Linked DNA regions of Pigmentiphaga aceris. Each later gene encodes a partner of the first gene's protein in a complex. Links are inferred from orthologs where the notes say so. Each region holds a gene or a part of one and is shown on either strand. Other genes may lie near its edges.

Evidence for each region.
Region 2: the proteins of ybiB (region 1) and obgE are in contact, whole or in part, in a crystal structure (PDB 8BFT), measured with the Escherichia coli proteins. The link is inferred for Pigmentiphaga aceris from one-to-one orthologs.

The regions. Positions count from the first base shown.
Region 1 is NZ_CP043046.1:380,476-387,563, reverse strand. The notes cover bases 2,422-5,373. They hold ybiB (DNA-binding protein YbiB), read right to left. Parts: upstream 4,444-5,373; coding sequence 3,400-4,443; downstream 2,422-3,399. Other genes in these bases: FXN63_RS01600 (AMP-dependent synthetase/ligase), read left to right, coding at 5,361-5,373; FXN63_RS01605 (Crp/Fnr family transcriptional regulator), read right to left, coding at 4,436-5,110; FXN63_RS01615 (sirohydrochlorin chelatase), read right to left, coding at 2,963-3,403; FXN63_RS01620 (glutathione S-transferase family protein), read right to left, coding at 2,422-2,752. Also shown: FXN63_RS01630 (TonB-dependent siderophore receptor), read left to right, coding at 1-1,341; FXN63_RS01625 (hypothetical protein), read right to left, coding at 1,369-2,052; more of FXN63_RS01620, read right to left, coding at 2,132-2,421; more of FXN63_RS01600, read left to right, coding at 5,374-7,088.
Region 2 is NZ_CP043046.1:959,307-966,429, reverse strand. The notes cover bases 1,852-4,838. They hold obgE (GTPase ObgE), read left to right. Parts: upstream 1,852-2,750; coding sequence 2,751-3,926; downstream 3,927-4,838. Other genes in these bases: proB (glutamate 5-kinase), read left to right, coding at 3,979-4,838; rpmA (50S ribosomal protein L27), read left to right, coding at 2,264-2,530; rplU (50S ribosomal protein L21), read left to right, coding at 1,855-2,169. In the rest of the region: FXN63_RS03985 (polyprenyl synthetase family protein), read right to left, coding at 670-1,635; more of proB, read left to right, coding at 4,839-5,103; hydA (dihydropyrimidinase), read left to right, coding at 5,668-7,123. UniProt on the Escherichia coli protein: An essential GTPase which binds GTP, GDP and possibly (p)ppGpp with moderate affinity, with high nucleotide exchange rates and a fairly low GTP hydrolysis rate.

The sequences.
Region 1 (7,088 bases):
GGCGGCGGTTTCCTGCCTTCGGAAGGCACGGCGCGTTTCAACCCGAACGGCAAGATTTCGCCCAAGGTGTTCACGGGAGAACCGGGCTACGACAACTACGACAAGGAATTCAAGTCGGTCGGCTACGAGTTGCAGCACCGGATCAATGAAGACTGGACCTTCCGCCAGAACCTGCGCCAGGCCAATGTCGATCTGGACCACAATTCCATCGGTACGCTTGGCCTGCAAGCCGACTTGCGCACGCTGAATCGCTATTACTATCCGCTGGAAGAACACTCACGCGCCTTCACCGTCGACAACCAGCTGGAAACGCGCTTCGCCACCGGCGACTTCAAGCACACCTTGCTGGTCGGTTTGGACTACAGCCGCTTGAGTAATGACTATGCATCCGGCTTTGCGGCGGGTGCACCCACGCTGGACATCTTCAACCCGGTCTACGGACAGTCGCCACTGGTCACCCCGGCCTACAACTACCACATCGACCAGACGCAGAAGCAGCTAGGTGTGTACGCGCAAGACCAGATCCGCATCGGCCGCTGGGTGGGCACGCTGGGCCTGCGCCACGACTGGAGCGACACCAACACCGACAACCGCATTGCCAACACGCAGACCACCACCAAAGAAAACGCGTGGTCGGGCCGGGTGGGCGTGAACTATGTGTTCGACTCGGGCATTGCCCCGTATGCCGCGTACTCGCGTTCGTTCCAGCCGGTGATCGGTGCGACCGCACGCGGCGAGCCGTTCAAAGCCACCACGGGCGACCAGCTTGAGGCCGGCGTCAAATACCAGCCCAAGGGACGCAGCGACCAGTACACGGCAGCCGTGTACAACATGACGCAGAAGAACACCCAGACCCTGGACCCGAACGTGGCCTTTGCCACGGTGCAGCAGGGCAAGACGCAGGTGCGCGGTGCAGAATTCGAAGCACGTGTGAACGTGTCGCGTGGCTTCAAGCTGATTGGTTCATACGCTTTCAACGACGCCAAGGCCAAGGAAAGCAACGACCCGCTGGAGCAAGGCAAGCAACTGCGTCTGGTGCCACGTCATCAGGCATCGCTGGGTGCCGACTACACCATCCAGTCCGGCCCGCTGGCCCGCCTGGGCTTCGGAGGCGCAGTGCGCTACATGGGCAAGCACTATGGCGATACCTACAACCAGTGGGGCACCAGCGGCTACGCGATTGTGGATGCGCAAGCGCATTACGACATCAACCAGTGGCGTCTGCAGTTGAACATCAGCAACCTGTTCGACAAGGAATACGTCGCGGTCTGCCAAAGCGCCATCTGGTGCTACTACGGCGCGCCGCGCACCATCACCTTGACGGCGCGTTATCAGTTCTAAGGCGACAGGCGCATCGGTTGGCGCTGATCAGTCAGCATTGAACCAGCGCCACCAGCTGCTGCGCCTTGGCAACGGGGCCAGCGGGTGCGGCGCGTCGGGCTGCGTGATGTGGCCGTGGAAGTAGGGGTCAGCCAAGGTACTGAAACCGAAGCTGTCCGCCCAATAGCGCCAATCGTCAGGGTCGTCCAAGTACAGCGCACGGCTCAAGGCCATGTGGTCGCGCGCGCTGATGGCCTCGGCCAGCATGCGCCAGCGGGCATTGCAGTCCGCACGGCATTCTTCGATGAAGGTGGCGGGCGTGGCATCGCTGATCCACGACAACGCCTCCAGCCCGACAGAAAAGCTTCGCCCGGGCTGCGCGGCTACCGCTTCGCGTAACGACGCCAAGGCACCGTCGAAGGCCCAGCCCAAGGAAGGCCGGGTACGCAAGGCCGGATGACTGGCGATGAAGTCGACCACACAGCGCAGACGCAGCAGCGCCGCGTCGGCGTTGCTGGTCAGGCGAGGCGCGTCGTTGCCATGCGTTGCGGCGATGGGTGCAGGTGCAGCAACTGCGTCAATGACAGGCGATGCCGGATCAGACCCGGCAGCAGGCGCACCGCCTGCCAGCAGAATCTGCCACAGCAACGGCAACTTGCCACGGGCTTGCGCGATCAGCATCGGGGCTTGGCCGCCGACGCCAGTGAGATACAGGAAAGCGGGGTTGTCCATCCGTCCTATTGTCGCCCGTCGCGCGCAAGCGTGCAGCGCGGCCGGATTCAGGCAAGCTCAGACACACTCCCACTACCGTTTACGCCACCGGCTGTCCCAGCGCCGCCACCGCACCCGGACGATGGATGATGCGGTCATACCAGGCGCGCAGCGCAGGCGACGGGGCACGGTTGATCGGCAGGTGGAACCAGCGATGCACCTGCGCGCCGACTGCAATATCGGCAATCGAGAATTCCTCGCCACCCAGGAACGGGCGCTGCTCAAGCTCGCGTTCCAGAATGTTGATCAGCAAGCCGCACTGCGCCAGGGAGTCGGCAATCGCCAGCTCGTTGCGCTCTTCCTCGGGCGTGCGCACCAGACCGATGAACGCCGGCATCATCAAAGGGGCGAAGGTCGTCGCCTGCCAATCGACCCAGCGATCGGCCTTGGCACGCGCGGGCAGCGCGTCGATCCACAGCTTGTTCTTGCCGTAGCGCTCGGCCAGATAACGCACGATGGCGTTCGATTCCCACATCACAAACCCGTCGTCTTCCAATACCGGGATCAAGCGGTTCGGATTCAGCAGGCCGTATTCCGGGGTATCCAGGCCACCAAACGGGCCGCCGGCGTCGAGACGGGTGAAATCAAGCTCCAGGTCGACGGCGGTCCAGACGACTTTTTGCACGTTGATGGAACTCAGGCGTCCCCATATCCGGATCATGCAGTACTCCCGTGGGTGGGTAGATGGTGTGTATAGGCGAGGCGCAAGCCTCAGCACCCGGCATGCCCGACCACGGGCACGCAGGTGCAGATAGTGGAAAGAACCGTGGTGGGCCTGGCGTTGCGCGCTTGGTAAAGGGCGTCAGACCGAACGCATCAGATCAGATGCATCAAGCCAAAAGCATCAACCCAAGTGATCAAGCCAAGTACATCAGGCAGCCGGCCAGGCGGCCCGGGCGACGGCATCCAGCACGCCGGGCAATTCAGACAATACCGGCAGCACCGCCACGTTCAAACCCGGATTACGCAGGCGGGAATCCGCGATCAATACAGGTAAATCACGAATCACATGGCCGCCCGCAGACCAGAATACCGGCATCAGGTTGACATGCACATGACCGTCCGCCGCCAAGCCGTCCAATACCGCAGGCAGATCAGGCTGCATCAATTCTAGGAATGCCGTCACGACCGCGACATCCGGCCGCTGGGCGCGCACCACATCGGCCAGACGGTTCAACGGCTCGGCCCAACGCGGATCGCGCGCGCCGTGCGCAAACAGCACCAAGGCGGTGGCATCGGGCCAGCCGGTGGCGGGGGGAATTGCCCCACCGTCCGCCAGCGTGGGCTTGCCACCGTCAATATCTGCGCTCATCGCGCCCCCTTGCGCCGGTCCAGCAGGCCCAGCGATTCCTCGATCATGTCGCACTGCGCCACCAAGGATTCAGGGGCGGGAATATCCCCCGCCAACACCGCCTTGGTCCACACGGCCGTGCTCTCGGCATCGCGCGGGGGCAGTTCGGGCAACTCGGCCGCAGCCGTCGGCGCACGTTCGGCCAGGGTCTCGACCTGGCCACCGCGCCAGCGCAACACTTCCTGACTGCGGCGCACGTTGATCACCGCCTCGCCTTCGGTTGCGCGCATCAGCAAGGCAGCCGTGCCGCGCTCGGCGAACAGCTCGTTGAGCATGCTGCCGAATTCAGGGTGGGTATATGCAGACAACAGCAAAGCCGGCCCCGCCACCGGGCACACCAGCTTCACCAAGGTGTGCGACACATTGCGCACCCCCAGAATGCGACGCAGGCTGATCAGGCGTGCCAGCGGCGCGCTCACCACATCCAGCGGCAGGTATGCCAGCAGACGATCGTGCAAGGCGTCTTCGGCCTTGTAGACGTTCGCAGACGCCTCGATCCCCATTTTTTCCAGAATGGAAGCCGTGGTCACGCGGCTGACATTGCTTCCTGCCCCTTGCGCCAGCGGATCGCTGGCCTGGCCGTGCAGCAAGACCGGAATGCCGCGCTTGGCCAGCAGGCCGGCCAGCAAGGGCACCAGGTTGGCGGCATGCCGGGCACCGTTATAAGTGGGAATGACCACCACCGGTGCGCCCGGTGCCGTCACCCGGCGCATGCGCGCCTCGATGGCATCCAGGAAACCGGCAATCTCGGTGTGCTGCTCGCCCTTCATGCGCAGCGCCAGCAAAATGCCACCGAGTTCCAGGTCATTGACCTGACCGTCCAGCATGGCAGCCATCAGGGTTTCAGCCTGATCGCGCGGCAAGGACTTCGACCCATCCTTGCCCCGGCCGATCTCGCGGATCAACGCAGCGCAGGCAAAGGGCTCGACACCAACACGGCGGGTACCGGCCGGCACCACACCCGGGGCGACCGCCGCCCGGTTTTCGCTTTGATCACCCATCGTAGCTCCCCAGTCCAGCCAGGTCGGTAACCCAGACCGCCCCGTACTCGACGCGCACCAGCCCGACGTTTTCGAGCTTGTGCAACGCCTGGTTGACCCGCTGACGCGACACGCCAGCGAGATAGCCAAGCTCTTCCTGCGTAATTTCAATACGCAGGTCAGAGCCCGGATACAGAATCGGATTGCACAGGCCGCTCAGACAACGGGCCAGCCGCGTGTCCGGCCCGAGCAGGCGTTCGTTCTCGATCATGCCAATGAACTGGCCCAGCCGTTCATTGAATTGATCCAGCAGATAACGATTGAAGCCAATGCTGTTTTCCAGCAGCCATTCGAAAGTCGCGCGCGGCATCCGGGCCAGGGTGGAGTCGCGCAGCGCCACGATGTCATATTTGAGTGGCTCATCTTTCAGCAAGGTTCCCTCGCCGAACCAGCCGCCGTCACGCACGCCGGTGAAGCTGACGGACTTGCCGTCGATGCTGACCACCGAAATCTTCAGCAAGCCGTCGACCACGCCCAACCAGCTGTCGGCGCGATCGCCTTTGCGGCCGATCACCGTGCCGGCCGGTACCTGATGGATGGCAACGTCACGCCGCACGCGGTCGCGTTGCGGCGCTGTCAGCAGGGCTGGCCAGCTGGATGCCACTTTTGTCTCGTCAAACCAGCTCATCGATCCTTTATCGCTCAAGGGTTTTACAGACCTGTCGTTTACCCGGCCTTTGTCGCCGATTGTCGTTTCCGCGACAGTTGGTGTGCCAGCGACTCGCTACCTTACCGCAACCAAGCAGCTTGTCAGCTTCCGTGACCGGGTTTTCGAACGCGCAATACGGGTGCATGACAGCGCAAAAAAGAAATGACGAACGTACCGGACACAGGGCGACTTGCCGCCCAAGCCGGATAACGATATCGCAGGAGATCACGTGGCCCAGCCCGATTCGCGCAACGCCGCCGCAGCATCTGCGGACACCCTGCCCCGGCTGCTGCTTTCGCATGCCCGCAACCGCCCCGATCGCCCCGCGATCCGCGAGAAAGACCTGGGCATCTGGCAAACCTGGTCCTGGGCCGAATCTGCCGCCCGCGTACGTACCATTGCCTGCGGCCTGGCGGCCAAGGGCGTGGTCCGCGGCGACCACGTTGCCGTGATCGGCGAAAACCGCCCGCGCCTGTACTGGACGATGATGGCCGCGCAGTCGCTCGGCGCCATTCCGATCCCCTTGTACCAGGACGCCGTCGCCCAGGAAATGGTCTACGTGCTGCAAGACGCCGAGGTGCGCATTGCGGTGGTGGAAGACCAGGAACAGGTCGACAAGATGTTCGAGATCATGGAACAGGCGCCCAGCCTGAAGACCGTGGTCTACGACGACCCGCGCGGCATGCGCCACTACACCGACCCGGCCCTGCTGTCGCTTGACCAGCTGGAAACGCTGGGCAAGGAATACGACGCGTCCCACCCGGGCCTGTTCGATGACGCCGTGGCCGCTGGCAAGTCGGACGACACCGCCGCCATGCTGTACACCTCGGGCACCACCGGCAAGGCCAAGGGCGTGGTGCTGACCCACGACGCGCTGATCGGCCGGGCACGTGCCTGCGAACGCCTGGAAGGCCTGACCGACCGCGAAGACGTGCTGGCCTACCTGCCACCCGCCTGGATCGGCCAGAACATCTTTTCCTACATCCAGCCGCTGGTCACGGGCTTCACGGTGAATTGCCCCGAGTCGCCCGAAACCGTCGACATCGACATGCGCGCCATCGGCCCGACCTACTACTTCGCGCCGCCGCGCGTGCTGGAAGCGCTGCTGACGCAGGTCACCATCCGCATGGAAGACGCGGGCCTGATCAAGCGCAAGATGTTCCACCACTTCATGGGCGTGGCGCGCAAGGTCGGCACCGACATCCTGGACGGCAAGCCGGTCGGCATGGGCGACCGCATTCACTACGCGCTGGGCAACCTGATGGTCTACGGTCCCTTGCGCAACGCGCTGGGCATGAACCGCGTGCGCGTGGCCTACACCGCAGGCGAAGCCATCGGCCCGGACCTGTTCGTGTTCTACCGGTCCATTGGCATCAACCTGAAGCAGCTGTACGGCTCGACGGAAACTTCAGTTTTTGTCTGCATTCAGAAGAACGGTCAGGTGAAGGCCGACACGGTTGGTCCCCCGACCGATGGCGTGGAAATCAAGATTTCCGAAGCGGGCGAAATCCTGGTGAAAAGCCCGGGCCTGTTCAAGGAGTACTACCGCAACCCCGCTGCCACGGCTGAAGTGAAGGACGCCGACGGCTGGTTCCGCACGGGGGATGCAGGCTTCGTCGACGCCGATGGCGACGTGAAGATCATTGACCGCGCCAAAGACGTGGGCAAGCTCGCCAGCGGCGCGATGTTCGCGCCCAAGTACATCGAGAACAAGCTGAAGTTCTTCCCGTTCATCAAGGAAGCCGTGGCCTTCGGCGCTGACCGCAATGAAGCCACCGCCTTCATCAACATCGACGTGGAAGCGGTGGGCAACTGGGCCGAGCGCCGTGGGCTGCCGTATGCGGGCTACACCGACCTGGCATCCAAACCCGAAGTGTACGAACTGATCGCGGACTGCGTGGAACAGGTCAATGCCGACTTGGCGCGCGACCCCTTGCTGGCCAGTTCACAGCTGCAT
Region 2 (7,123 bases), 580 kb from region 1 along the record:
GAATCGGCTGCACCAGGGCATTCACGTCGCCGGCCCTGATCCCCGCCACAACGCAGTCCGGCGTAAGCAAGCCTGGAGGGCGATTCAAATCTGTGGCTTCGCAATCGCAACGACGATTGAAACCGGCGAGCACCACGCAAAGCGCTCATGGGACTGAAAGAACATTCAGCCAACCTTCATCACAGCGACGTCAGGGACATGATCTTGAATCAGCACCCCCAAAAAACCGTCGCCCAAAACAAAAAAGCACCGCATGTTATGCGGTGCTTTCTGTCGCTCTTGTCGGTACAAGGGCATCTGACCAGCGTATGAACAACTACGCGATCTGACCAACGAATTGGTCGGGGCGAGAGGATTCGAACCTCCGACTCCTGCGTCCCGAACGCAGTACTCTACCAGGCTGAGCTACGCCCCGAATTACTACTGTCTTGCTCTCTGCATCGGAATATCCTGGCTAAATGGCAGCTAAGGATTTCTCCTTGGCCCGCGTATTTATTCAGGCAATTTCGCAGAGCGGGAATTCTCTCACAGTTTCAGGACCGATTTGGTGACTGAGCCAAATGAATTTCGATTTGTTTTTCGAACTTCACCGCCCAACCCCTGAGCTCTCAACTTTTCCACCACCAACTTCCAGAAGAAGCTCGGCAAATAGAATGGTCTTAAGCTCAATCAGCGGTCTCTTGTTACCGCGAAAGCGCAGAATTCTATCAGAGATTTCGAAAACTCGGAAACGGGGAAGCCGGACACGGCTTTTTGGGCGGCGTCTGCCTCGGCTACCGCCGCTGCGCGGGTGTATTGCAAGGCATCCGTATCGCGAATCGCGGCGGCCACGGCAGCAAAATCAGCTTCGCCGGTTTCGATGGCATTGCGAATCAGCGCCTGCTGCGCCGGGCTGCCCACTTGCAACACACGGATCAGCGGCAAGGTCGGTTTGCCTTCGCGCAGATCGTCGCCCACGTTCTTGCCCAGTGCTTCAGCGTCGCCACTGTAGTCCAGCGCGTCATCGATAAGCTGGAAGGCAGTACCCACGCGACGGCCGTATTCGGCGGCAGCCGCTTCTTGTTCAGCACCCACATTCGCCAGCACCGCACCCAATTGCGCAGACGCCTCAAAGAGCTTGCCCGTCTTGTAGCGCACCACTTGGAAGTAACGTTCCTCGGTCACGTCCGGGTCGTGCACGTTCAACAGCTGCAAGACCTCGCCTTCGGCGATCACGTTGGTGGCATCGGCCAGGATGCGCATGACCGACAGCGAGTCGGTTTCGACCATCATCTGGAAGGCACGCGAATACAGGAAGTCGCCGACCAGCACGCTGGCTGCGTTGCCGAACACGGCGTTGGCCGTGCCGCGACCGCGACGCAGACTGGATTCGTCCACCACGTCGTCGTGCAGCAAGGTAGAGGTATGGATGAATTCCACCACCGCTGCCAGCAAGTGGTGATGCGTGCCGGCGTAGCCGAGCGCACGCGCCACCAGCAGCAACAAGGCAGGTCGCATCCGCTTTCCGCCACCGCCAATGATGTACTCGCCCACCGTGCGGATCAGGGGGACGTCGGAATCGAGCCGGGTACGAATCACGCGATCCAGCGCGTTCATGTCTTCGGCAATGGGGGCTAGCAGATTGGGCAGGCTCAAGATGGATCCGCGACTGGCTGTGCTGAGAGGAATCGCCCCAACGGTACGCGTGCGATGAAGCGGCACGGGGCCAGCACGAGACAGCAGGGGCAAAGCTGTGGCGGAGATTATACGGGTCGCGCCGTTTGTCGTAGCAGGATTTGACCAGCGGGACAACACCCCGCTAGAATCATGGGTTGTGCTCTCTCAAGAGCATAATCTACTCGAGGTTTCATCCCCATGTCCTACGCGGTCATAAAAACCGGCGGCAAGCAGTATCGTGTTGCCACCGGCGAAAAACTTAAAATCGAACAGATACCGGCAGACGTTGGGCAAGTGATTGAGCTGGATCAGGTGTTGGCAATTGGTGAAGGTGATGCACTGCGCATCGGCTCGCCGTTCATTGCTGGCGCAGTGGTCAAGGCTACGGTGCTTGCTCATGGTCGTCATGACAAGGTAAAGATTTTCAAGATGCGTCGTCGCAAGCACTACCAAAAGCGTCAAGGCCATCGCCAAAACTATACCCAAATCGTCATCGACGTCATCCCGGCCTAATTCGGCTTAAGACCAGGCAAATGCTGCGCTAACGCCCAGCAAAAACTGGACTGAAACCGGCATCACGGCCTGTCTGACAGGCAAGGAATAAAAAATGGCACAGAAAAAGGGCGGCGGTTCAACACGGAACGGCCGCGACTCAGAATCAAAGCGCCTGGGCGTCAAAGCCTACGGTGGTGAACTGATCCCCGCTGGTTCGATCATCGTGCGTCAGCGCGGTACTCGTTTCCACCCGGGCACGAACGTCGGCATCGGCAAGGATCACACCTTGTTCGCCCTGACGGACGGCACGGTTCAGTTCGGCTTCAAAGGCGCGCTGCACAAGCAGTACGTCTCGATCGTCCCGTTCACGGCAGAGTAATTTGCCACGGCGCACCAGGCCTCGGTCTGGTTCGCTGACAGGAAATCCCTCGTGGTGCCCGGCACCCTGGATTTCCTGAACTTACGGGACCGCATCGCACCGTCTTCGCGACGGTCATGCGAACCGAGGCCCTGTCGTTCGCGGCAGGGCCTTTTTCATTTTTTGTGGTCTTTGCACTTTGCTCGACAGCAGAGCGCGTTCAGGCCACCCAAGGAATCTCATGAAATTCGTCGATGAAGCCACGATTGAAGTGGTTGCCGGCAAGGGCGGCAATGGCGTAGCCAGTTTCCGGCGCGAGAAATTCATTCCCAAGGGCGGCCCGGACGGCGGTGACGGCGGGCGCGGCGGTTCGATCTATGCGGTCGCTGACCGCAACATCAACACGCTGATCGACTACCGTTACGCGCGACTGCACCGCGCTCGCCAAGGCGAGTACGGCAGCGGTTCCGATCGCTTCGGCGCAGCGGGCGAAGACATGTTCTTGCGCGTCCCCGTCGGCACCATGGTGTTCGACGCCGAGACCGACGAACTGCTGTTCGACCTGGCCTATCACGGCCAGCAGGTCACCCTGGCCCAAGGCGGCCTGGGCGGCATGGGCAACCTGCACTTCAAGTCCAGCACGAACCGCGCACCGCGCCAGTTCACGCTGGGTGACCCGGGCGAGCAGAAGAAGCTGCGCCTGGAATTGAAGGTGCTGGCCGATGTCGGCTTGCTGGGTCTGCCGAACGCCGGCAAGTCCACGCTGATCAGCCAGGTGTCGAACGCACGTCCGAAGATTGCCGACTATCCGTTCACCACCTTGCACCCCAACCTGGGTGTGGTGCGTACCGACACGCAGCGCAGCTTCGTGATCGCGGACATTCCGGGCCTGATCGAAGGTGCTTCTGAAGGTGCGGGCCTGGGTCACCAGTTCCTGCGTCACCTGGCGCGCACCCGTGTGCTGCTGCACCTGGTCGACGTGGCCCCGCCGGACCCAACCGCCGACCCGGTGGCCGACGCCCGCGCCATCGTTGAAGAACTGCGTCTGTATGACGAGACGCTGTACAACAAGCCGCGTTGGCTGGTGCTGAACAAGCTCGACATGGTCGAAGACCCGGAAGCCATGCAGAAGAAGTTCTGCGAAGAATACGGCTGGACCGGTCCGGTCTTCACGATCTCGGCACTTGCTGGCCTGGGCACGCGTGAGCTGGTGTTCGCGCTGCAAGACTGGCTGGATGCCCAGCGCAAGATCGAGCACGAAGTCGAAGAAGCCGCCATTGCCGCAGGCCATGCGCCCGCGCTGGCAGCGGCCTTGTCCAGCGGCAGCGCCGTGGGCTTGGGCAACCAGGCCTACGACATGTCCAAGGCGCAGGCCGAAGACGACGAAGATGATGAAGAAGGCGACGACGCGCGCTGAGCAGGACCCATCAAACCCGCTGAGCACTCAACAAGGCGAGCACCCAACTCCCATGAATGCCGTATCCGTAATTGCCGATGCCCGCCGCCTGGTGGTCAAGGTAGGTTCGTCACTGGTCACTGACGAAGGACGCGGCCTGGACCGCGTCGCCCTGGCCCGCTGGGCCACCCAGATCGCGTCCTTGCGTGCGCTGGACAAGGAAGTGGTGCTGGTGTCCAGCGGTGCGATTGCCGAAGGCATGCTGCGCCTGGGCTGGAACAAGCGCCCCACCGACATCCATTCCTTGCAGGCGGCTGCCGCCGTGGGGCAGATGGGTTTGGTGCAGGCGTATGAAACCTGCTTCACCGAACACCAGCTGCGCACCGCGCAGGTGTTGCTGACCCACGCCGACCTGGCCGACCGCCAGCGTTATCTGAACGCGCGTTCCGCGCTGTTCATGTTGCTGCGTCTGGGCGTGGTGCCGATCATCAACGAGAACGACACCGTCGTTACCGATGAGATCAAGTTCGGCGACAACGACACGCTTGGCGCACTGGTGGCCAACCTGATCGATGCCGACGCGCTGGTCATCCTGACCGACCAGAGCGGCCTGTACTCGGCCGATCCGCGCAAGAATCCCGACGCTGAATTCATCTCGCATGCCAATGCGGGCGACCCTTTGCTGGAAGGCATGGCGGGTGGCGCAGGCAGTTCCATCGGCCGTGGCGGCATGCTTACCAAGGTACTGGCAGCGCGTCGCGCAGCCGGCAGCGGCACCCATACCGTGATTGCATCGGGCCGCGAACCCGATGTGCTGACGCGTCTGGCGCAAGGCATCTGCATCGGCACCGAACTGCGTGCGCCGATCGCTCGCCTGCCTGCGCGCAAGCAATGGCTGGCCGACCACCTGCAACTGCGTGGCCGGGTCACGCTGGATGCAGGGGCGGTGCGCGCGCTGACGCAAGACGGCAAAAGTCTGCTGCCAATTGGCGTGACCGCCGTCAGCGGCGACTTCGAACGCGGTGACGTGGTGGCCTGCCAAGACGCTAGCGGTCGTGAATTAGCCCGTGGCCTGATCAATTATTCGTCCTCGGAATCGCGCCGCATTCTGGGCAAACCGTCTACCCAGATTGCCGACATTCTGGGCAGCATGGACGAAGCGGAATTGATGCATCGGGACAATCTGGTCATTCTTTGACCGGTATCGATTCGGCAGGCTTGGCCCGCTATGCATGGGCCAAGCTTGGGTCGAAATGCTTGGATCGAAACGCTCGGATCGAAACGCTCGGATCGCAAAGTTTGGATCAAAACACGTAGATCGAAACGTGAATCGACCAACCTGAATGCCGGCGTGACATCCCACACGCCAGTATTCACGCCGCCTGACTCCACGCCCCTCTCGCTCGACCTAATCTGCCCCCCTGCCCGCGCACTCGCGCGGCACATCCCCCGCTATACCCCTCAATGCCTCAAGCCGCTCACGCGGCTTGAGGCATTTTCACGACAGGGTTTCACCTATGTCTGCCATCACCATTTGTCGCCAAGTCATAACCTGGCGGCATAGCTATGTGGTGCATGTGACCACCAAGCAAAAAATTTAGTCAGCGGAATCAATCGCTTGCGTGCATCCAGCGCATGCACTGAATCGGTGCGCGCGAATTTCAGCAGATTTACCGCAGGCCGGTGATTGGGCAGGCTTCGTCCAGCCCCTCAATTGCCCAGCCTGGCGCACACGCCGGCCGGCTTCTGCAGAAGACAGCCCATGAGCGATACGAATTCGACCCCCGGCAGCCACGCCTCCTTCGACCTGACCGTGCGCAATGCGCGCATCGTCACCGCCACCGATGACTTCCACGGCGACATCGGTATTCGTGACGGCCGCATCGTCACCGTTGCGCAAGACCTGCCGGCAGGCACCCGCGACATCGACGCAGGCGGCAAGCTGGTCTTCCCGGGCGGCATCGACAGCCACTGCCACATCGAGCAACTGTCGAGCATGGGTGTGATGTGCGCCGATGACTGGCACTCGGCCAGCGTGTCGGCGGCCTTTGGCGGCAACACCACCATCGTGCCGTTTGCGGCCCAGCACAAGGGCGATTCGCTGCGCGAGGTAGCCACCAACTACGCTGCGTCGGCCGCTGCCAAGTCGGTCATCGACTACAGCTATCACCTGATCATCTCGGACCCGACGGAACAGACCATCGAGCGCGATCTGCCCGAGCTGATCCGCGAAGGCATCACGTCGTTCAAGGTCTTCATGACCTACGACAAGCTGAAGCTGAACGACACGCAGCTGCTGGATGTGTTTGCGGTGGCAGCCCGCGAAGGCGCGCTGCCGATGATCCACGCCGAGAACAACGACGTGATCCTGTGGATCGCGCGTCACCTGATCGCCAAGGGCTATACCGCGCCGAAGTACCACGCGACCAGCCACGCGCCGGCAGCCGAGAACGAAGCCACCAACCGCGCCATTCAATTGGCTTCGGTGTTGGATGTGCCGATTCTGATCGTGCACGTGTCCACGCTGGGTGGCGCGCAAGCCATCCATTCGGCCAAGGCGCTGGGCGCATCCGTGCACGGCGAAACCTGCCCGCACTATCTGCTGTTGACCGCTGAAGACCTGGACCTGCCCGGCACCGAAGGCGCGAAGTTCTGCTGCAGCCCGCCGCCGCGTGATGAAGCCTCGCAGGAAGCTCTGTGGAAAGCGCTGAAGAACGGTGTGCTGCAACTGTTCTCGTCTGACCACGCGCCCTACCGCTACGACGAGTCCGGCAAGATTCCCGCCGGCGACGCCACCACCTTCAAGCAAGTCGCCAACGGCCTGCCGGGCCTGGAAGTGCGCATGCCGCTGCTGTTCTCGGAAGGCGTGCTGAAGGGTCGCATCAGCTTGAACGAGTTCGTGGCGCTGACCTCCACCAACCACGCAAAGATGTACGGCATGCACCCGCGCAAGGGTTGCATCGCCCCGGGCGCGGACGCCGACCTGGTGATCTGGGATGCCGAGTGCACCCGCACCGTGACCCACGCCGGCCTGCACGACGCTGTGGGCTACACCCCCTACGAAGGCCGCAGCGTGACCGGCTGGCCGCAGACCGTCATCAGCCGTGGCCGCGTGGTGGTCGACGGCGACACCTTGCAAGTGGCCGCTGGCAGCGGCGAATTCATCGCCCGTGGCCTGCCCGCCCCGCTGCGCGAACAACGCAAGCATTCCCCCGAGA